2 linked regions of the Phenylobacterium zucineum HLK1 genome follow. The protein of the gene in region 1 interacts with the protein of each later gene in a pairwise test. Links are inferred from orthologs where the notes say so. Each region holds a gene or a part of one and is shown in the gene's direction. Other genes may lie near its edges. The genes, in order: dnaQ and dnaE.

Evidence for each region.
Region 2: the proteins of dnaQ (region 1) and dnaE interact in binary tests that used the Escherichia coli proteins (3 or more experiments, as listed by UniProt). The link is inferred for Phenylobacterium zucineum HLK1 from one-to-one orthologs.

What each region holds. Positions count from the first base shown.
Region 1 is NC_011144.1:1,067-10,453, forward strand. Bases 902-3,774 are described here. They hold dnaQ (DNA polymerase III subunit epsilon), read left to right. Parts: upstream 902-1,922; coding sequence 1,923-2,627; downstream 2,628-3,774. Other genes in these bases: aroE (shikimate dehydrogenase), read left to right, coding at 902-1,257; coaE (dephospho-CoA kinase), read left to right, coding at 1,254-1,865; secB (protein-export chaperone SecB), read right to left, coding at 2,658-3,149; timA (TIM44-related membrane protein TimA), read left to right, coding at 3,341-3,774. Also shown: PHZ_RS00010 (Maf family protein), read left to right, coding at 1-397; more of aroE, read left to right, coding at 394-901; more of timA, read left to right, coding at 3,775-3,958; PHZ_RS23825 (MltA domain-containing protein), read left to right, coding at 4,391-5,047; PHZ_RS00045 (Smr/MutS family protein), read left to right, coding at 5,044-5,550; PHZ_RS00050 (sugar 3,4-ketoisomerase), read left to right, coding at 5,636-6,043; PHZ_RS00055 (DegT/DnrJ/EryC1/StrS family aminotransferase), read left to right, coding at 6,040-7,143; PHZ_RS00060 (HAD-IIIC family phosphatase), read left to right, coding at 7,140-8,804; PHZ_RS00065 (acyl carrier protein), read left to right, coding at 8,804-9,043; PHZ_RS00070 (GNAT family N-acetyltransferase), read left to right, coding at 9,033-9,387. UniProt on the Escherichia coli protein: DNA polymerase III is a complex, multichain enzyme responsible for most of the replicative synthesis in bacteria. The epsilon subunit contain the editing function and is a proofreading 3'-5' exonuclease.
Region 2 is NC_011144.1:1,989,061-1,999,537, reverse strand. Bases 3,401-7,363 are described here. They hold dnaE (DNA polymerase III subunit alpha), read left to right. Parts: upstream 3,401-3,716; coding sequence 3,717-7,163; downstream 7,164-7,363. Other genes in these bases: PHZ_RS09800 (GNAT family N-acetyltransferase), read left to right, coding at 7,225-7,363; sidA (cell division inhibitor SidA), read left to right, coding at 3,590-3,688; PHZ_RS09815 (hypothetical protein), read right to left, coding at 3,401-3,459. Outside these bases: proS (proline--tRNA ligase), read left to right, coding at 1-297; PHZ_RS09825 (lipoprotein-releasing ABC transporter permease subunit), read left to right, coding at 315-1,589; PHZ_RS09820 (ABC transporter ATP-binding protein), read left to right, coding at 1,582-2,271; more of PHZ_RS09815, read right to left, coding at 2,278-3,400; more of PHZ_RS09800, read left to right, coding at 7,364-7,914; rpsB (30S ribosomal protein S2), read left to right, coding at 8,089-8,976; tsf (translation elongation factor Ts), read left to right, coding at 9,061-9,996; pyrH (UMP kinase), read left to right, coding at 10,094-10,477. UniProt on the Escherichia coli protein: DNA polymerase III is a complex, multichain enzyme responsible for most of the replicative synthesis in bacteria. This DNA polymerase also exhibits 3' to 5' exonuclease activity. The alpha chain is the DNA polymerase catalytic subunit.

The sequences.
Region 1 (9,387 bases):
GCCGGGGTTCGTCATCGGCGCCGACCAGACGCTGGAGCTGGGCGGCCGGCTCTACGACAAGGTGGACACCATCGACGCCGCGCGCGAGCGGCTGAAGGAACTGCGCGGCCAGGTCCACAAGCTGCACTCGGCCGTGGTGGTCGCCAAGGACGGGGCCCCGATCTGGCGCGAGGTGGCGACCTGCACCCTGGCCATGCGGCCGTTCTCGGACGCCTTCCTGGAGACCTACCTGGCCGAGGAGGGCGAGGCTGCGCTGGGCTCGGTGGGCTGCTACCGGCTGGAAGGGCCGGGCGCCCAGCTCTTCGAGAAGATCGACGGGGACTATTTCGCCATCCTGGGCCTGCCGCTGCTGGGCCTGCTCGACCTCCTCAGACGACATGGAGCCCTCGCCGCATGAAGCCGCCGATCACGGGACGCACGGTCGTGGCCGGAGTCGCGGGCCAGCCCGTGGCCCATTCGCTCTCCCCGCTGATCCACAACGCCTGGCTGGCGGCGGCGGGGATCGACGGGGTCTATGTGGCCTTCGCCCCGGACGCCGACCGGTTCGAGGTGTTCGTGGACGGCCTGCGCGGCGGGGCGATCCGCGGCCTGAACGTCACCATTCCCTTCAAGGAGGTGGCGCTCTCCATCGCCGACGTCGTGAGCCCGCGGGCCGAGGCGGCGGCGGCGGCCAACCTGATCACCTTCGAGGCCGACGGCAGGGTCCTGGCCGACAACACCGACGGCGTGGGGCTGCTGGGCGCCCTTCAGGCCCAGGCCCCCGGCTGGCGGGCCGACGCCGGACCCGTGGCCGTGCTCGGCGCGGGCGGGGCGGCGCGCGGGGCGGTGGCCGCCCTCGTCGCCGCCGGCGCGCCGCAGGTGCGGATCGTCAACCGCACCCTGGCCAAGGCCGAGGCCGTCGCCGGGGCGGTGGGCCGCATCGCCGTCGCCTGCCCGCTGGACGCGGCGGCCCAAGCCTTCGAGGGCGCGACGGCGGTGATCAACGCCACCTCGGCCGGCCTCTCGGGTTCGCCCGGCCTGGACGTGCCGCTGGAGGCGACCCCCGAGACGGCGGTCGTCATGGATATGGTCTACAAGCCGCTGGTCACCCCGTTCCTGCAGCGGGCCCAGGACCTTAGGCGGCGCACGGTGGACGGGCTGGAGATGCTGATCCGCCAGGCCGAACCCTCGTTCCAGGCCTTCTACGGCGCCAATCCGCCGGCGGGCGCGGACGTCCGCGCGCTGGCCCTGAAGACGCTGGAGGGCCGAGCCCCATGAAGATCGTCGGCCTCACCGGCTCCATCGGCATGGGCAAGTCCACCACCGCGGCGATGTTCCGCGACGCCGGAATCCCCGTCTACGACGCCGACGCGGCGGTCCACGACCTCTACGACCAGGGCGGCGCGGCCGTCGGGCCCGTGGGCGAGGCCTTCCCGGGGGTTGTGAAGGACGGCCGCGTCGATCGCGAGGCGCTGCGCCAGCAGGTGCTGGGAAATCCCGAGGCGCTGAAGCGGCTGAACGCCATCGTCCATCCCCTGGTCGGCCAGGACCGGGTGCAGTTCTTCAAGGCGGCCGAGGCGGCGGGCGCCGATATGGTGGTGCTGGACATCCCCCTGCTGTTCGAGACGGGCGGCCACGCGAACGTCGATGCGGTGGTGGTCGTCTCGGCGCCCCCCCAGATGCAGCGCGAGCGGGTGCTGGCCCGGCCCGGCATGACCCCGGAACGGCTGGACGCCATCCTCGCCCAGCAGACCCCGGACGCCGAGAAGCGGGCCCGGGCGCACTTCGTCGTCGACACCGGCCAGGGCCTGGAGCACGCCCGCGCCCAGGTGATGACCATCATCGCCGCCCTGCGGGCCGGGACGGACGGAGGGCGCGGCGACTAGCCGCCTGCGCGTTTCCGCCGGTTGAAAGAGGCCGCCGAACCGGGCCATTGAAGGGCCATGGCGCGCGAAATCGTCCTCGACACCGAGACCACGGGCTTCGACCCGCTCACCGGCGACCGGCTGGTGGAAATCGCCTGCCTTGAGATCGAGGATTTCATCCCGACCGGGCGGCACTTCCACGCCTACATCGATCCCTGCCGGGACATGCCGGCCGAGGCCGAGAAGGTGCACGGCCTCTCCACCGCCTTCCTGCGCGGCAAGCCGAAGTTCGAGGCGCCCGAGATCGTCGAGGCGTTCCTGGACTTCGTGGCCGATGCGCCGATCGTCGCCCACAATGCGGCCTTCGACCGGGCCTTCGTGAACTACGAGCTGGGCCTGTGCAGCCGGGCCGAGCTGCCCGACCACCGCTGGATCGACACCCTGGCGCTCGCCAAGCAGCGCTTCCCGGGGATGCACAACTCGCTGGACGCGCTCTGCAAGCGCTTCAAGATCTCGCTGGCGGAGCGCGAGAAGCACGGGGCGCTGATCGACACCAAGCTGCTGGCGGCGGTCTATCTCGAGCTGCGCGGCGGCCGCGAACGGCGGCTGGAGCTGACCTCGTCCGCGGCGGTCAGCGCGGTGCACGCGGCGACGCGCAACAGCTACGGCGCGCGACCGAGGCCGCTGGCGCCCCTCTCCAGCGACGAGGAGCGCGCGGTCCACGCCGCGTTCATCCGCGAGGTGGTCAAGAGCGAGGAGCTCTGGGGCAAGTTCGGGCTGTAGCGTCCCTCCCCGCGAGGGGGAGGGCAGGCGTCAGGCGTGGCCGACCTGTTCCTGTTCCTGGGCCTTGCGGGCCGCGTAGACGCCGGCGAAGTCGATCGGATCCAGCATGAAGGGCGGGAAGCCGCCCTCGGCCGTGACGTCGGCGATGATCCGGCGGGCGAAGGGGAAGAGGTAGCGCGGGCACTCGATCAGCAGCACCGGCTCCAGGTCCTCCGCCGGCACGCCGGCGATCTGGAACACGCCGCCGTAGAGCAGCTCGACCACGAACAGGGCGCCGTCGTCGCGGGTGGCTCTGGCCGACAGCTTCAGGTCCACCTCGAACAGGCCGTCCTCGCGGCCCCGGGCGTTCATCTCGACGCCGAGGTCGATCTGCGGCTGGGTCTGGGCGGCGCGCAGGGCGTCGGGCGCGCGCGGGTTCTCGAACGACAGGTCGCGGATGAACTGGGCGAGGATGCGGATGCCGGGCGCCTGGCCTTCGGCGGCTTCGGGCGCGCCCGGGGCGCCGGCGTCGGTTTCGGACATGATCTGGCTTGAATCCTATCGCAAACGCGGGAGAAACAATCCTATCGCAAACGCGGGAGAAACGCGTCTCTTCGGGCGGCCCGGCTAACATGGCGCCTCAGGGGATGCAACGCCGCCCCTGACGGCGGCGTTCCGGCAGCCTATATTGAGGCGTTGGACGGATCCCCCACGTCCCTAGCCAAGGCAGGAAGTTGCAAGTCCTCGAGCTGATCATCTTCGCCGGCCTCGCGGCCATCGTGCTCTACCAGCTCTATTCGGTGCTGGGCCGGCGCGTCGGGCGCCAGCCGGAGGACCAGGCCGCCGCCGAGCCGGCGCAGGGCTCCGTACGCGCCGTCGACCGGATGGCCGAACCGGCCGACGACGGCGTGGCGCTGACGGGCCTGGCCGCGGTGAAGGCGCTGGACCCCAGCTTCGACGTCGGCCACTTCCTGGGCGGCGCCAAGCAGGCCTACGAGATGATCGTGCGGGCCTTCGCCGACGGCGACCGGGCCACGCTGAAGAACCTGCTCGCGCCGCAGGTGCTGGCCTCGTTCGAGGCGGCCATCGACCAGCGCGAGGCCGAGGGCCGCACCGAGAGCGTCGAGTTCTTCCACCCGCCCCGCGCCGACCTCGAGAAGGCCGACGTCACGGGCGCCGACCTCGGCCGGGTGACCGTCCGGTTCCTGGCCGAATTCCGCAGCCGCACCAAGGGCCCCGAGGGCGAGGCCGTGGACGACCGCCGCACCGCCGAGCTGTGGACGTTCGAACGCAATCTTAAGAGCCGTGACCCCAACTGGATGCTGGTCCACGTCGACGCCGCGGAGGCGTAAGCGCCTTGAACATCGGTCCGGTGCGGGCGGCCCTGGCCGCCCTGGTCCTTACCGCCTGCGCCACGCCCACGGTGGTCCCGCCCGTCGGACCGGCCGTCCCGCCGCACCGGCCTCTGCCGCCGCCCGCGCCTGAGCCTGCGCCGGGAGAGGCGCTGCGCCCGCGCTTCCTCTCCGAGCTGCCCGGCTGGGCGGCCGAGGACCACGCCCAGGCCCTCGAGGGTTTCCGCGCGGGCTGCCAGGCGGTCCGCGATCCTAAGGTGCAGCCGCTGTGCGCCGAGGCCCGGACCGTGGCGGCCGCCGACGCCCGCCGGTGGTTCGAAAGCCGCTTCCTCGCCGAGCCGCTGCCGGGCGAGGGGGTGCTCACCGCCTATTTCCTATTTCGCTCCCGTCTACGAAGCGCGCCGCCGGCCCGACGCCGAGTTCAGCGCCCCCGTGCGGCCGAAGCCCGCCGACCTGGTGAACGGCGCCCCCTACGCCGACCGCGCCGCCATCGAGGCGCGTCCGGCCGACGACGCCATCGCCTGGATGCGGCCCGAGGAGCTGTTCTTCCTGCAGGTGCAGGGCTCGGGCGTGCTGACCTTCGAGGACGGCCGGCGGATGAAGGCGCTCTACGCCGCCAACAACGGCCAGCCCTTCGTCGGCATCGCCAATCCCATGCGCGACCGAGGCCTGCTGGCGCGGGACGCCACCTCGGGCGAGGCGATCCGCCTGTGGCTGGCGGCCAACCGGGGCCCGGCCGCCGACGAGATCATGCGGCTCAATCCGCGCTACGCCTTCTTCCGCCTCGCCCCGGGCGACGGCCGCCCGCCCGCCGGCGCGGCGAACGTGCCCCTGCCCGCCGGCCGGGCCATCGCGGTGGACCCGGCGCACCACGCCTACGGCGGCTTCTACTGGATCGACGCCGAGGCGCCGCTGCTGAAGGGCGCCTTCCCGACCTACCGCCGCCTTGTCGCCGCCCTGGACACCGGCGGGGCGATCAAGGGGCCGGTGCGGGCCGACCTCTACCTCGGCGAAGGCGGCGCGGCCGGAGCCGAGGCGGGGCGGGTGCGCCACACCCTGCGCATGTTCCGCCTGGTCCCCTACCGGTGAAACGGCCGCTGAAGCCCGAGGAGCTGCGGATCTGGTCGCTGGTGGCCGCGACCGTCCACCCGCTCCCGGGGAGGGCGACGCCGAAGCAGCCCGCCCCCCAGAACCTGGACGCCCCGGCGCGGATCGAGCCGAAGCGGCCCGCGGCGGCCAGGCTGGGAGCCGCGCGGGAGGGCGTCGACGCCATCGAGCCGAACCGCAAGACCCGCATCGCCCGCGAGCGCGATCCGATCGGCGCGCGGATCGACCTGCACGGCATGACCCAGGACCGGGCCCGCGCCGCGCTCGAGGCCTTCCTCGCCCGCGCCTGGGACGAGGGCTACCGCTCGGTGCTGGTGATCACGGGCAAGGGCGTGCAGGGCGACGGCGTCCTGCGCCGCCACGCGCCGGAATGGCTGGCCGCGCCGCACCTGGCGCACATCGTCGCGGGGGTGTCCGAGGCGCACCGCCGGCATGGCGGGGCCGGCGCGCTCTATGTCGCCCTGAAGCGCAAGCCTCCGAGGTGAGCCAGGGGGTGAGCCAGGGGGTGAGCCAGGGGATGCAGGCCGCGCTTGGCTCGACTCGCGGTCTCGACTAGCGTCCCGCCGACGCATGTCCGGAAAACTCGCCAACTTCATCGACCTGCCGGTGATCTCGGATCCCCGGGGGAATCTGTGCTTTGCGGAATCGAACCGGCATGTCCCGTTCGCGATCGAGCGGGTCTACTACCTCTACGACGTGCCCAGCGGCTCTATGCGGGCCGGTCACGCCCACCTGGCGCTGAACCAGCTGCTGCTGGCGGTCTCGGGCAGCTTCGACGTGCGCCTGCACGACGGGACCACCGAGGAGGTGGTGACCCTGAACCGCCCGCACCGGGGCCTGCACATCGGGCCGAACCTGTGGCGAGAGATCGAGAATTTCTCGTCGGGGGCGGTCTGCATGGTGCTGGCCTCGATGGTCTACGACGAGAGCGATTACATCCGCGACTTCGACGCCTTCCTGGCTCACGCCCGCCGATGAAGTTCTTCGACCTGGGCCTGGCCGAGGACGGCCTGCGAAGCGAGCTGGACGCCGCCTACGCCCGGGTGATCGATTCCGGCTGGACCATCCTGGGCGCCGAGATGGAGGCGTTCGAGCGTGAGTTCGCCGCCTTCTGCGGGGCGAAGCACGCGGTCGGCGTCGGCAACGGCCTCGACGCCCTGGTGCTGGCGCTGCGGGCCGCCGGCGTCGGCCCGGGCGCCGAGGTGATCGTCCCCTCGCACACCTTCATCGCCACCTGGCTGGCGGTGGCGGCGGTCGGGGCCACCATCATCCCCGTCGAGGCCGATCCTCGGACCTACACCCTGGACCCACAGGCCGCGGCTGCGGCGGTGACGCCGAAGACGGCGGCGATCCTGCCGGTCTCGCTCTACGGCCACCCGGCCGACATGGACGCCCTGATGGAGCTGGCCGCCCGGCACGGCCTCTTCGTGCTGGAGGACGCCGCCCAGAGCCACGGCGCCGAGCACCGGGGGCGGCGGACGGGCGCGCTGGCGCACGCCACCGCGTTCAGCTTCTATCCGACCAAGAACCTGGGCGCCCTCGGCGACGCCGGCGCGGTGACGACCGACGATCCCGCGCTAGCCGACCGCCTGCGGCGCCTGCGCAACTACGGCTCGGAGCGCAAGTACGTCCACGAGGTGGTGGGCGTGAACTCGCGGCTGGATGAGCTGCAGGCGGCGTTCCTGCGGGTCTTCCTGCCGAGGCTCGAAGCCCGGAATGCGCGACGCCGCGAGGTCGCCGCCGCCTACGCGCGGTCGCTGCCGACCGACATCGTCACGCCGCCGGGCGAGGCCGACTGGGCCCGGGCGGTCTACCACCTCTACGTCGTGCGCAGCGCCCGGCGCGACGCCCTGCAGGCGAAGCTGGCCGAGGCCGGCGTGCAGACCCTGATCCACTATCCCACGCCGTGCCACCTGCAGCCGGCGTTCGCCCACCTGGGCTTCCGGGCCGGGCAGTTCCCGCTCGCCGAGCGGCTGGCGGCCGAGGTGCTCTCGCTGCCCATGTGGCCGGGCATGACCCCGGCCGACGCGGAAGCGGTCGCAGCGGCGATCCGGAGGACGGAGGAGGGCGGCTCGTGAGCGCGGCCGGCCTCCTGGAGCCCCTCGAGCAGCAGGCGGCGCTGTTCGCCGCCGCGCCCAACCGATTCAGCCTCATGAAGGCCGCGCGGGGAGCGCCCGCGGGCGAGCGCACGCTCCAGGTGCTGCGCAATCACGCGTTCGAGGGCGCCGCGAGCGTCCTGCCCGCCTTCCTGGGCTTCGCGGGCGCGCCGATGCGGGTCGAGATCGGCGACTACGACGACAGCCTGAACCTGCCCGAGGAGGCCGGGGACGCCCGCCTGGTCTGGCTGGACTACGCCCGCTACGGCCGGCTTGACGACGAGGCGCTCGTCGCCTGGATCGTCGGGCGTCTCGACGCCCTGCGCGCCGCCGCGGCGGGGCCGCTGATCGTGAGCAATGCGCCCGACGCGGGCGACCGCTACGCGGCGCTGAACGGGGCCCTGGCGGCCTGGGCCGAACGCACCCCGGCCGCCGCGGTCCTGCGCCTGGACGAGATCGCCCGGCGACTGGGAGAGCGGACGTTCGACGAGGCCCGCGCCCAGGCGACCGGCACGCGGCTCGGCGAGGCCGCGATTCTGGAATCGGCCCGGGCCCTCGCCTTCGAGATCCTGGCCGGCTTCTTCACCCTGCCGGTCAAGGCGCTGGCGGTCGACCTCGACAACACGATCTACGAAGGCGTCCTCGGCGAGGACGGGACCTCGGGCGTGCGCCTCACCGCGGACCACGCCGCGCTGCAGGCGGCCATCGTCCGCTGGGCCGAGCGGGGCGTGCTGGTGGCGGTGGTCTCGCGCAACGAGGCCGAGGACGTGGCCGAGCTGTTCCGCGCCCGCGCCGACTTTCCCTTGAAGGCCGAGCACGTCAGCGCCTGGCAGGTGAGCTGGGGGGCCAAGTCCGACGCGGTTCGCGCGGCGGCGAAGGCGTTCAACATCGGGCCCGACGCGGTGCTGATGATCGACGACAACCTCGGCGAGCTCGTCGAGGCCGGCGCCCGGGTCCCCGGCCTGCGCCTGCTGCACGCCGGCCCCACCGCGGCCGACGCAGCCCGGGCGCTCGACCTCTATCCCGGCCTGCCCCGCGGCAAGGCGACCTTCGCCGGGCGGGCCGCCGACATCGCCGCCAACGCCGAGCGCGAGGCCCTCGCCCGCGAGCTGGACGAGGAGGAATACCTGCGGGCGCTCCAGGCCGAGCTGGTCCTCAGCCTGGATCCGGCCGAGGACCGCGAGCGGCTGGCCGAGATCAGCCGCAAGACCAACCAGTTCAACTTGGCGCTCGCCCGCCTCGACGAGACGGCGGTGGACGAATACCTCGGCCGCGATGACCGGCTCGTGGCCCACGTCCGGCTGAGCGACCGGCTGGCGGACTCCGGCTCGGTCGCCGCGCTCTTCGCGCGGCGGGACGGCGACACCCTCGTGGTGGACGAGCTCTGCATCTCGTGCCGGGCGCTTGGCCGGCGGCTGGAGGACGTGATGGTCGCCGAGGCGCTCCGGCGGGGGGTCGAGGCGCTCGGCGCGCGCCGGGCCGCCTTCGCCTGGCGCCGCGGCCCCCGGAACGATCCGGCGCTGGAGTGGGCCGCTCGCTTCACGGGCCGCCCGCTGGAAGGCGAGGAAGGACTGGTCGAGGCGCCCGGCTCGGCGCTAGAGGGGCCGTCCGGCGCCCCCGTGACCGTGAAATGGACCAACTGATGCCCGCCTCCGTCGACGAAACCCTCGCCGAGATCCTCAGCCTGGTGCTGGAGCGCCCGGTCGCGCCGGGCGAGGACCTGCGCCGCGAGGACGAGGCGCGCTGGGATTCGCTGAAGCACCTGGAGATCATCTTCGCGACCGAGGCCGCGTTCGGGGTCTCGTTCAGCGCGGAGGAGATCGGCGAGGTGATGTCGATCGGCGACCTGAGGGCGAAGGTGACGGCCGCCGATGCGCCATGACGTCAGCCTCGAGGGGTTTCGGTTCCGCCTGCGCCCGGTGACGCTGGCCGATGCGCCGTTCATCGTGGGCTTGCGCACCGATCCCGAGCTCGGGCGCTTCCTGCACGCCACCTCGCCGCGGGTCGAGGACCAGGAGGCCTGGCTGGAGCGCTATTTCGAGCGCGCCGGCGACGTCTACTTCGTGATCGAGGACGGCCGCACCGGCGAGGCGGTGGGGACGATCGGGATCTACGACATCGACGAGGCCGCCCGCGCCGCCGAGTGGGGCCGCTGGCTCGTGAAGCCCGGATCGGTCGCGGCGGTGGAATCGGCCCTGCTGATCTACCGCGCCGCCTTCGAGGCGC
Region 2 (10,477 bases), 2.0 Mb from region 1 along the record:
AGCGTGGCGCCGTTCGGCGCGGCGGTCGTCAACCTGCGGCCCGGCGAGGCGGCGGTGGACGCGGTGGCCGAGCAGGCCTACGGCGCGCTGCAGGCCGCGGGCAAGGAGCCGCTTCTGGACGACCGTGACGAGCGCCCGGGCGCGAAGTTCGCCTCGCTCGACCTGGTGGGCGTGCCCTGGCAGCTCATCGTCGGCCCCAAGGGCGTCGCCGAGGGCGTGGTCGAGATCAAGCGCCGGGCCACCGGCGAGCGCCAGACCCTGCCGCTGGATGCGGCCCTGAAGGCGATCACCGCTTGAGCGACGCCGCCGCCGTCATGGGGGCCAGCGCCCCGCCGTTCGGCTACTGGGAGCGGATGCTCGCAGGCCGCTACCTGCGGGCCAAGCGCAGCCAGGGCGGCGTGGCGCTGATCTCGGTCATCTCGTTCATCGGCATCCTGCTCGCGGTGGCGGTGCTCATCATCGTGATGAGCGTGATGAACGGCTTCCGGTCCGAGATGCTGACCCGCATCCTGGGCTTCCAGGGCCATCTCTACGTCACCGGCGGGGTGCTGGACGGTCCCGACCGCGAGGCGGCGGTGCAGCGGCTAAGGCAGGTCCCCCGCGTCACCCAGGCCGCGTCCATCGTCGAGGCCCAGGCCATCGCGCTCGGCCCCACCCAGATCACCGGCGCCATCGTGCGCGGGATCAGCCCGGCCGACCTGAAGGCGACGCGGCTCGTCTCGGCCAACGTCACCCAGGGCTCGCTCGAGGAGTTCGGGGTGGGCGAGTATGGGGGCGAGACCATCGTCATCGGCGAGCGCCTGGCGCAGTCGCTGGGAGTCGCCCCTGGCGACGTCCTCACTCTGATCTCGCCCTCCGGCGGGGCCACCGCCTTCGGCGGCACGCCGATGCAGAAGGACTATGTGGTCGGCGCCACCTTCAGCGTGGGGATGAGCCAGTACGACCAGGCCTATGTCTTCATGCCCTTCGAGCAGGCGCAGCTCTTCTTCGGGCGCGAGGGTACGGCCGACGCCATCGAGGTGCGGGTGGACGATCCCGACCAGGCCGCGCGGATGAAGGCGGCGATCGCTCAGGCGGCCGGACCGGCCGCCATCGTCACCGACTGGACCCAGCGCGACAGCTCGTTCTGGGGCGCGCTGAAGATCGAGCGCAACGTCATGCGGCTGATCCTGATGCTGCTGGTGGCCATCGCCGCCATGAACATCATCTCGGGCCTCGTCATGCTGGTGAAGAACAAGGGCCGCGACATCGCCATCCTGCGCACCATGGGGGCCGGGCAGGGCGCGATCATGCGCATCTTCTTCATGTCGGGCGCCGCGGTCGGCGTGCTGGGCACGGCGGCGGGCCTGCTGCTGGGCGTCCTGTTCTGCATCTACATCGGCCCCATCCAGGGCTTCGTGGAGATGGTCACGGGCGCGACCGTGTTCTCGTCGGACGTCTATTTCCTCTCCCACATCCCGGCGAAGGTGGACTGGCGCGAGGTGCTGATCATCACCGCCTGGGCGCTGGGCATGAGCTTCGTGGCGACCCTCGCGCCGGCCTGGCGAGCCTCGCGGATCGATCCGGTGGAGGCGCTCCGCTATGAGTGAGCCCGTCCTTTCGATACGCGGGCTGGAGCGCACCTACCGCACGGCGGCGGGGCCGCTGACGGTGCTGCGCGGCGTGGACCTCGACCTGCGGCCCGGCGAGATCGTCGGGCTGATCGGACCGTCGGGCTCGGGCAAGTCGTCGCTGCTGCACGCAGCGGGCCTGCTGGAGCATCCGGACGCGGGGCGGATCACCGTCCTTGGCCGCGACTGCTCGAACCTGGCCGAGGCCGAGCGCACGCGCGTGCGCCTGGCGACCATCGGGTTCGTCTATCAGTTCCACCACCTGCTGCCCGAGTTCTCGGCGCTGGACAACGTGGCCCTGCCGCAGATGATCGCCGGCAAGAGCCGCAAGGCCGCCCAGGCGCGGGCGGCGGTGCTGCTGGGGGAGTTGGGCCTGACCGACCGGGTCCACCACCAGCCGGCCCAGCTCTCAGGCGGCGAGCAGCAGCGGGTGGCCGTGGCCCGGGCGCTGGCCAACGCCCCGCGCATCCTGCTGGCCGACGAGCCCACCGGCAACCTCGACCCCAAGACCTCCGAAGGGGTGTTCGAGAACCTCTACGGGCTTGCCCGCAGCCAGGGCGTCGCCGCCTTGGTCGCCACTCACAACCTCGAGCTCGCCGGCCACATGGACCGGGTGCTGACGCTCAAGGACGGCCACCTGGAGCCGTGGACCAAGCCTTAGGCGCGCTCAGCTCGGAGGCGGCAGCAGCTCGATCAGCTTGATCAGCGTCTCGCCCGCGGCCTGCACGTCGTCGAGGATGTAGGTTCCCCGCAACTCGACGATGTGCTCGCCACGCCGCATCAGCATCACCTCCTGCATCAGGCCGGCCTTGTCGACCCACGCGCGGCCGGCCTGGATCGGCCACTTCCGGCCGGTGGGCGGGTCCTTCAGCTTCCGTGGCTGTTCCAGCGCCCCCTCTGCGTCGGAGATCACGCTGGCGAAGTAGGCCTTGTCGCCGCGGACGTCGGGCGCGCGCGAGACGAAGATGGTGATGAAGCTCTCCTCCGTCGCGTAGCCGCAGCTCACGTCCATCGCCTCTTCGGACGGATTGAGGATCGCCCCGTAGGCCCGCTCGAACGCCCCGAACGCGGCGGGACAGACGAAACCGGAACCCCGTAGGCGCCAGTCCTCGCCGAAGCCGCCGGAGAAGAACCGCCCGTCGGCGCCGTAGAGCTTGGCCGGCCGGTCCGGCGTGATCGCGCCGGGGCGGAAGATCTCCGCGTAAACGCCGGAGGTCGTTTCCCGGAACAGGGTCACGGCGTCGCCGGCGGCCAGCACCGCCAGCGGCGGCGCCTGGGTCTCGAGGAGGGCCGAAAGGTCGTCGGCGAGCCGGCGGGTGTCGGGCAAGGAATCGTAGATCCGGAAGACGTAGTGCTCGCCGGCCGTGGTCCCGGCCAGGTAGTAGGCGGGCGGCTGCGTACTCGGCGGCAGCCCTTGACGGGTCCGGCTCCAGGCGAGGGCGTCCGGAAGGGCCGGGCCGCGGGCGACGTAGAACACGCCTTCGCGCCCCGGAGCCTGCATCCATCTCGGTGGCGCTCGCCCGTCAGCGCCCGAGATCGTCCAGACGACGCCGTCGGCTTCGAAGCGGGCGAGCCGGCACGGACCCGCCGCGCCGATGTCCGCCATCGGCCACGTTCCGGCGCCGGAGGGGTCGTGCAGCGCGAGGAAGACCCCGGCGGCGAGGGCGGCTTGGGCGTCGGGGTCGAGGGTGTCCGGGACTTCGATCGGCTGTCCCTGCCCGGCGGCGGGCGCGGCGCAATCCGCCGGGGCCGTGGCCTCGAGCTGGAACAGCCGCACGTCGGCTTCGGTCGCCGCCGTCGCGGCGCTGCAGGAGAAGGCCAGGGCGATGGCCGCTGCAAATGTCCTCATGGTCCGCACATCCCCATTGTCCACGGCCCAGCTATAGCAGGCTTGACGACGAGAACAAAAGGCGAATAAGAACGAACAAGGAACGCAACGGTTGTCCCTCGGCTTTTCCACAGGGACGCCCACAGGAAGGATGCCGCAGATGGTTCGTCTCGCCCGGGAATCGCTGGCGTTTATGTCGGTGGCCAGCTTTGTCTGGATGGTGTGCGTCGTGGCGTCCCAGATGGGCTGACGCCATGCGGATGGGGGAGGCGGCGAGCTTGAGCGGAGAGGGCCCGGCCACGGCTGACGCAGGCTTCGTCCACCTCCGCGTCCGCTCCGCCTACTCGTTGCTGGAAGGCGCGATCAAGGCCGACAAGATCGGCGACCTGGCCAAGGCGTGGGGCATGCCCGCCGTCGCGCTCGCCGACCGGGCCAATCTGTTCGGCGCGCTGGAGTTCTCGGTCGCCACCAAGGGATCCGGCGTCCAGCCGATCATCGGCTGCGCCCTGCCGGTCAGCGGCATCGGCGACCGCCCGCCCGAACGCTGGGCCAAGACGCCGACGATCATGCTGCTGGCGCAGAGCGAGCAGGGCTATCTCAACCTCTGCGAACTGTCCTCGGCGGCCTATCTGGACGTGGACGCCTCGGAAGAGCCGCACGTTCCCTGGACCAAGGTGGTCGAGCGGTCCGAGGGCCTGATCCTGCTGTCGGGCGGCCCCGACGGCCCCGTGGACCACCTGTTCGCCGCCGGGAAGGTCAAGGAGGGCCGGGCGGCCCTGGCCGAGATGAAGCGGGCGTTCGGCAGTCGCTTCTACGTCGAGCTGCAGCGCCACGGCCTGCCCGCCGAAGCCGCCGCCGAGGGCGAACTGGTGGCCTTCGCTTACGACGAGGACGTTCCGCTCGTCGCCACCAACGACGTCTATTTCAAGAACCCGCAGATGCACCAGGCGCACGACGCGCTGCTGTGCATCGCCGACGGCAGCTTCGTGGGCCAGGACGAGCGCCGGCGGGTGACCGCCGAGCACTGGTTCAAGTCGCCGGCCGACATGCGCGCGCTGTTCGCCGACCTGCCCGAGGCCTGCGACAACACCCTCGACATCGCGCGGCGGTGCGCCTTCATGGTGCACAAGCGCGATCCGCTGCTGCCGAGCTTCACCGACGAGGGCCGATCCGAGGCCGAGGAGCTGGCGCACCAGGCGCGCGAGGGGCTGAGGGCCCGCATGGCCGCGGGCCAGGCGAACGCTTTCCCGGCCGAGGAGTACGAGGCCCGCCTGGAGCGCGAGATCCAGGTCATCACCCAGATGGGATTCCCGGGCTACTTCCTGATCGTCTCGGACTTCATCAAGTGGGCGAAGGCGCGCGGCATCCCGGTGGGGCCGGGGCGGGGGTCGGGCGCGGGCTCGCTGGTCGCCTACGCTCTGACCATCACCAACCTCGACCCGCTGCGCTACGGCCTGCTGTTCGAGCGCTTCCTGAATCCCGAGCGGGTCTCGATGCCCGACTTCGACATCGACTTCTGCCAGGAGCGGCGGGAGGAGGTGATCAACTACGTCCAGCAGCGCTACGGCCGGGACAAGGTCGCCCAGATCATCACCTTCGGCACGCTGCAGGCGCGGGCCGTGCTGCGCGATGTCGGCCGGGTGATGCAGCTGCCGCTGGGCCAGGTGGACCGCCTGGCCAAGATGGTGCCGGCCAACCCGGCCAATCCGGTGACCCTGGCCCAGGCCCTGGACATCGAGCCGCGGCTGAAGGAGGAGGCCGCCCGCGACGAGGCGGTGGCGCGCCTGCTCGACGTCGCCCTGCAGCTGGAGGGCCTCTACCGCAACGCCTCGACCCACGCCGCCGGCGTGGTGATCGGCGACCGGCCGCTGACCCAGCTGACGCCGCTGTACCGCGATCCCCGCTCGGAGCTGCCGGCCACCCAGTTCAACATGAAGTGGGTCGAGAGCGCGGGCCTGGTGAAGTTCGACTTCCTTGGCCTGAAGACGCTGACCGTCATCGACCGGGCGGTGAAGCACCTGGAGAAGCGCGGCGCGGCGGTCGACATGAACGCCCTGCCGCTCGACGACGGGCCCACCTACGAGCTGATGAGCAACGCCCAGACCATCGGGGTCTTCCAGCTCGAAGGGCAGGGGATGCGCGACACCCTGCGCCAGCTGCGGCCGTCCAGCATTGAGGACGTGACCGCCATCGTCTCGCTGTACCGGCCGGGCCCGATGGACAACATCCCGGCGTTCGTGGACTGCAAGTTCGGCCGCAAGCCGATCGACACCCTTCACCCCCTGCTGGAAGGGGTGCTGAAGGAGACCTACGGCATCATCGTCTACCAGGAGCAGGTGATGCAGATCGCCCAGATCCTGGCGGGCTACAGCCTGGGCGAAGCCGACCTGCTGCGGCGCGCCATGGGCAAGAAGAAGAAGGAGGAGATGGAGGCGCAGCGCGCGCGGTTCGTCTCCGGGGCCGAGGCCAAGGGCGTGCCTGCGGCCCAGTCGGGCGCCATCTTCGACCTCGTCGACAAGTTCGCCGGTTACGGCTTCAACAAGTCCCACGCCGCGGCCTACGCCGTGGTCAGCTACCAGACCGCCTGGCTGAAGGCGAACGCGCCGGTCGAGTTCTTCGCCGCCTCGATGAGCCTCGACATCGCCAACACGGACAAGCTCTCGGTGTTCTACCAGGACGCCAAGCGCTTCGGCGTGAAGATCCGTCCGCCGTGCGTGAACCGCTCCGGCGCTGACTTCGAGGTGGAGAACGGCGAGGTGCTCTACGCCCTCGGCGCCATCCGCAACGTCGGCCTGCAGGCCATGGAGCATGTGGTTCAGGTGCGCCGCGAGGGCGGGCCGTTCCGCGACATCTTCGACTTCGTCGAGCGCATCGACCCCAAGCAGGTCAACAAGCGCACCTTCGAGACCCTGGCGCGGGCCGGGGCCTTCGACGCCATCCATCCGAACCGGGCCGAGCTGCTCGCGTCGGCGGACACCCTGGTGGGCCACGGCCAGGCGCTGGCCGCGGACCGTGCCGAGGGCAAGGTCAGCTTGTTCGGCGACGACCTGTCGGGCGGCCACCGGCCGCGGCTGACGCGGGCCGAGCCCTGGACCCCGACCGAGCGGCTGGACGAGGAGCTGGCGGCGGTGGGCTTCTACCTGTCGGGCCACCCGCTGGACGACATGGTCGAGGCGCTGCGCCGCAAGCGCACGGACCTGCTGACCGACGCGATCGCCCGGGCGGTGGCCGGCGCCGAGGCCCTGCGGATGGCCGGGGTCATCCGGCGCAAGCAGGAGCGCCCGTCGCGCACCGGCGAGAAGTTCGCCTTCGTGACGTTCTCGGATCCGACCGGCGAGTACGAGGTGCTGTTCCCGCCCGAGTCGCTGCGCAAGTGCCGCGACCTGCTGGAGCCCGGCAGGGCCGTGGTCCTGAAGGTGAGGGCGAAGGCCAGCGAGGGCGAGGTGCGCTTCTTCGGGGACGACGTGGAGCCGGTGGAGAAGGCCATCGAGAACGTGGTCGCCGGCCTGCGCGTCCACGTGGCCCCGCGCAGCGCCGAGATCGAAGCGCTGAAACGCCGCCTGGAGGGGGTGACCAACACCCGGGGCGGCGAGGTCATCCTGGTGGCGGGGCTGGACGGCGGGCGCGAGGTGGAGCTGAAGCTGCCCGGCCGCTTCACCCTGGACGGGGCCGTGCGCGGCGCGCTCAAGACCGCCCCCGGCGTGGTGTTCATCGAGGATCTCTAGGCGCCCGCGATGCGTCCGGAAACCGCCAGACCGACCGGGGCCGCGACGGCATTGTCCGCCGATGACTGACCCTTCTCAGCATCCGCTGGACCGGGCCGCATGGGCCGCGCTGTCCACACGCCAAGCCGGCCTCGCGCTGGGCGACGATCGCGCGCGCCGGCTCGCGCCCGAGTACGGCCTGTTCGCCGCGGCGGCCGACCGTTCGGAGGAGAGCCTCGCACGGCTGGCGGCTCTCGTCCGCGAAACCGGGCCGGCCGCGCTGTTCGAGGCCGACCCGCCCCGGGCCCTGGAGGGGGTCCGCATCACGCCGGGCGATCCGATCAGCCAGATGGTGGCCGAGAATCCGGCGTTCCCGACCGTCGGCTTCGAGGTCGTCCGCCTGGGCGACGAGGACGCGGACGAGATGCTGGAGCTGGCGACGCTGACCCGGCCCGGACCGTTCTTCAGCCGCACGCACCGCCTGGGCGACTTCATCGGCGTGCGGGAGGGGGGGCGGCTGGCGGCCATGGCGGGCGAGCGCCTGCGGCTGCCGGGCTACACCGAGGTCAGCGCGGTATGCACCCACCCCGACTTCCGGGGGCGCGGCTATGCGGCCGGCCTGATGGGGCTGGTCACCCGGGCCATCGTCGCCCGGGGCGAGAAAGCCTTCCTGCACGTCTACGACCACAACGTCACGGCGATCGCGCTCTACGAACGGCTGGGCTGGCGACGTCGGCGGGCGGTGGAGGTGGTCTTCCTGGACCCGGCCTGACCGGCCGGCGGGCGGCGAAAGCTTGCATTTCCGGCGCGCAGCCCCTACATCCGCGCCTCATTCCACACGCGGGCGTGCGGCCTGGCCGGGGAGACATCCCGTCCTTGTCCGTTCCGGTCCTCTTCGGAGGGTTGCCTGCGGCGGTTCAACCGGAAGAAAGAGACGATACAGACGATGGCTCTGCCTGAATTCTCCATGCGCCAGCTGCTGGAAGCCGGCGCCCACTTCGGCCACCAGACGCACCGCTGGAACCCGAAGATGGACAAGTACATCTTCGGCGCCCGCTCCAACATCCACATCATCGACCTGTCGCAGTCGATCCCGCTGCTGCACCAGGCGCTGGTGAAGGTCCGCGAAGTCGCCGCCGGCGGCGGCCGCATCCTGTTCGTGGGCACCAAGCGGCAGGCCTCGGAGCCGATCGCCACGGCGGCCAAGCGCTGCGCCCAGTACTACGTGAACCACCGCTGGCTGGGCGGCACGCTCACCAACTGGCGCACCGTCTCGAACTCGATCGCCCGCCTGCGCGAGCTGGAATCGGTTCTCGGCGGCGAGGGCCAGGGCCGTTCGAAGAAGGAACTGCTGCAGCTCACCCGCGAGCGCGACAAGCTCGAGCTGAGCCTGGGCGGCATCAAGGACATGGGCGGCATTCCCGACCTGATGTTCGTGATCGACACCAACAAGGAAGCGATCGCCATCCAGGAAGCCCGGAAGCTGAACATTCCGGTGATCGCCATCCTGGACACGAACTGCAATCCGGACGGCATCACCTATCCGATCCCGGGCAACGACGACGCGGCCCGCGCCATCCAGCTCTACTGCGACCTGATGGCCGACGCGATCCTCGACGGCCTCGCCGCCGGCCAGGCGGCCTCGGGCGTGGACCTCGGCGCCTCGGAAGCTCCGGTGGAGCCCACGCTGGCCCGCGAGCTGGCGCCGGAAGCCCCGGCCCCGGAAGCTCCCGCCGAGGAGGCCCCGGCCGCTGAAGCCGCGCCGGCTGCTGAAGCTGCTCCGGCCGCCGAGGCCGCTCCGGCCGAAGCGTCGAGCGAAGAACAAGCCGGCTAAGCCCCTCGGGGCCTGCCGACACGAAACTCTCACGGCGAGCCCTCATGAGGGGGCTCGTTCCGATTCAGACCAAAGGAGCCCACCATGGCGGAGATCACCGCTGCGCTGGTCAAGGAACTGCGCGAAAAAACCGACGCGGGCATGATGGACTGCAAGAAGGCCCTGCAGGAGAACAACGGCGACCTGGAAGCTGCGGCCGACTGGCTGCGCACCAAGGGCCTCTCCAAGGCGGCCAAGAAGTCCGATCGCGCCGCGGCTGAAGGCCTCGTCGCGGGCCTCGTGAGCGCCGACGGCAAGTCCGGCGTGCTGATCGAGCTGAACGCCGAGACCGACTTCGTCGCCAAGAACGAGAAGTTCCAGGACGCCGCTCGCCGCATCGCCGCGACGGCCCTGGTGCACGAGGCGCTGGAGACCCTGCACGAGGCCAAGACGGCCGAGGGCGAGGTGGTCAACGACCTGGTCACCGGCCTGATCGCCACGATCGGCGAGAACATGCGCCTGCGCCGCAGCGAGCGCCTGAGGGTCGAGAACGGCGCCGTCGCCCTCTACCTGCACAACGTGCAGGGCGAAGGCGTGGCCCGCCTCGGCGTGCTCGTCGCGCTGGAAGGCGCCGGCGACCAGGCGGTGCTGAAGGACGTGGGTCGCAAGATCGCCATGCACGTGGCCGGCACCCCGACCCCGCCGCTGGCGCTCAACTCCAGCGATCTCGACCCCGAGGCCGTGGCCAAGGAGCGCGAGATCCAGACCCAGACGGCGATGGAGTCGGGCAAGCCCCGCGAGATCGCCGAGAAGATGGTCGAGGGCCGGATCCGCAAGTGGCAGGAAGAGGTCGTGCTCCTGAAGCAGCCCTTCGTCATGAATCCGGACCAGACGATCGAGGAGCTGATCGCCGAGACCGCCAAGCAGGCGGGCGGCCCGGTGTCGGTGAAGGGCTTCGTCCGCTTCGCCCTGGGCGAAGGCGTCGAGAAGAAGCAGGACGACTTCGCGGCCGAAGTGGCCTCGATGACCAGCGCCTCCTAGGCGTTCGCCTGAAAGAGCCTTCAGGGGCGCGGCGCGTTCGACGCGCGCCGCGCCCTTGATGTATCTACCTTCCGCGTACCAGAATCCCGGACCCGCCATGACCGACGCCAAACCGCGCTACAACCGAGTGCTCCTGAAGGTGTCGGGCGAAGTCCTGATGGGCGACCAGCCGTTCGGAATCGACACGGGGACCCTCGAGCGCACGGCCGAGGACATCGCCGAGGTGGTCCGCACGGGCGTCCAGCTCTGCCTCGTGATCGGCGGCGGCAACATCTTCCGCGGCGTGTCCCTGGCGGGGCGCGGCATGGAACGGGCCAGCGCCGACTACATGGGCATGCTGGCGACGGTCATGAATGCCCTGGCGCTGCAGGCGGCGCTGGAGAAGATCGGCGTCTACACCCGCGTGCAGTCGGCCATTCCGATGGAAGCGGTGTGCGAGCCCTACATCCGCCGTCGCGCCATCCGCCATCTCGAGAAGGGC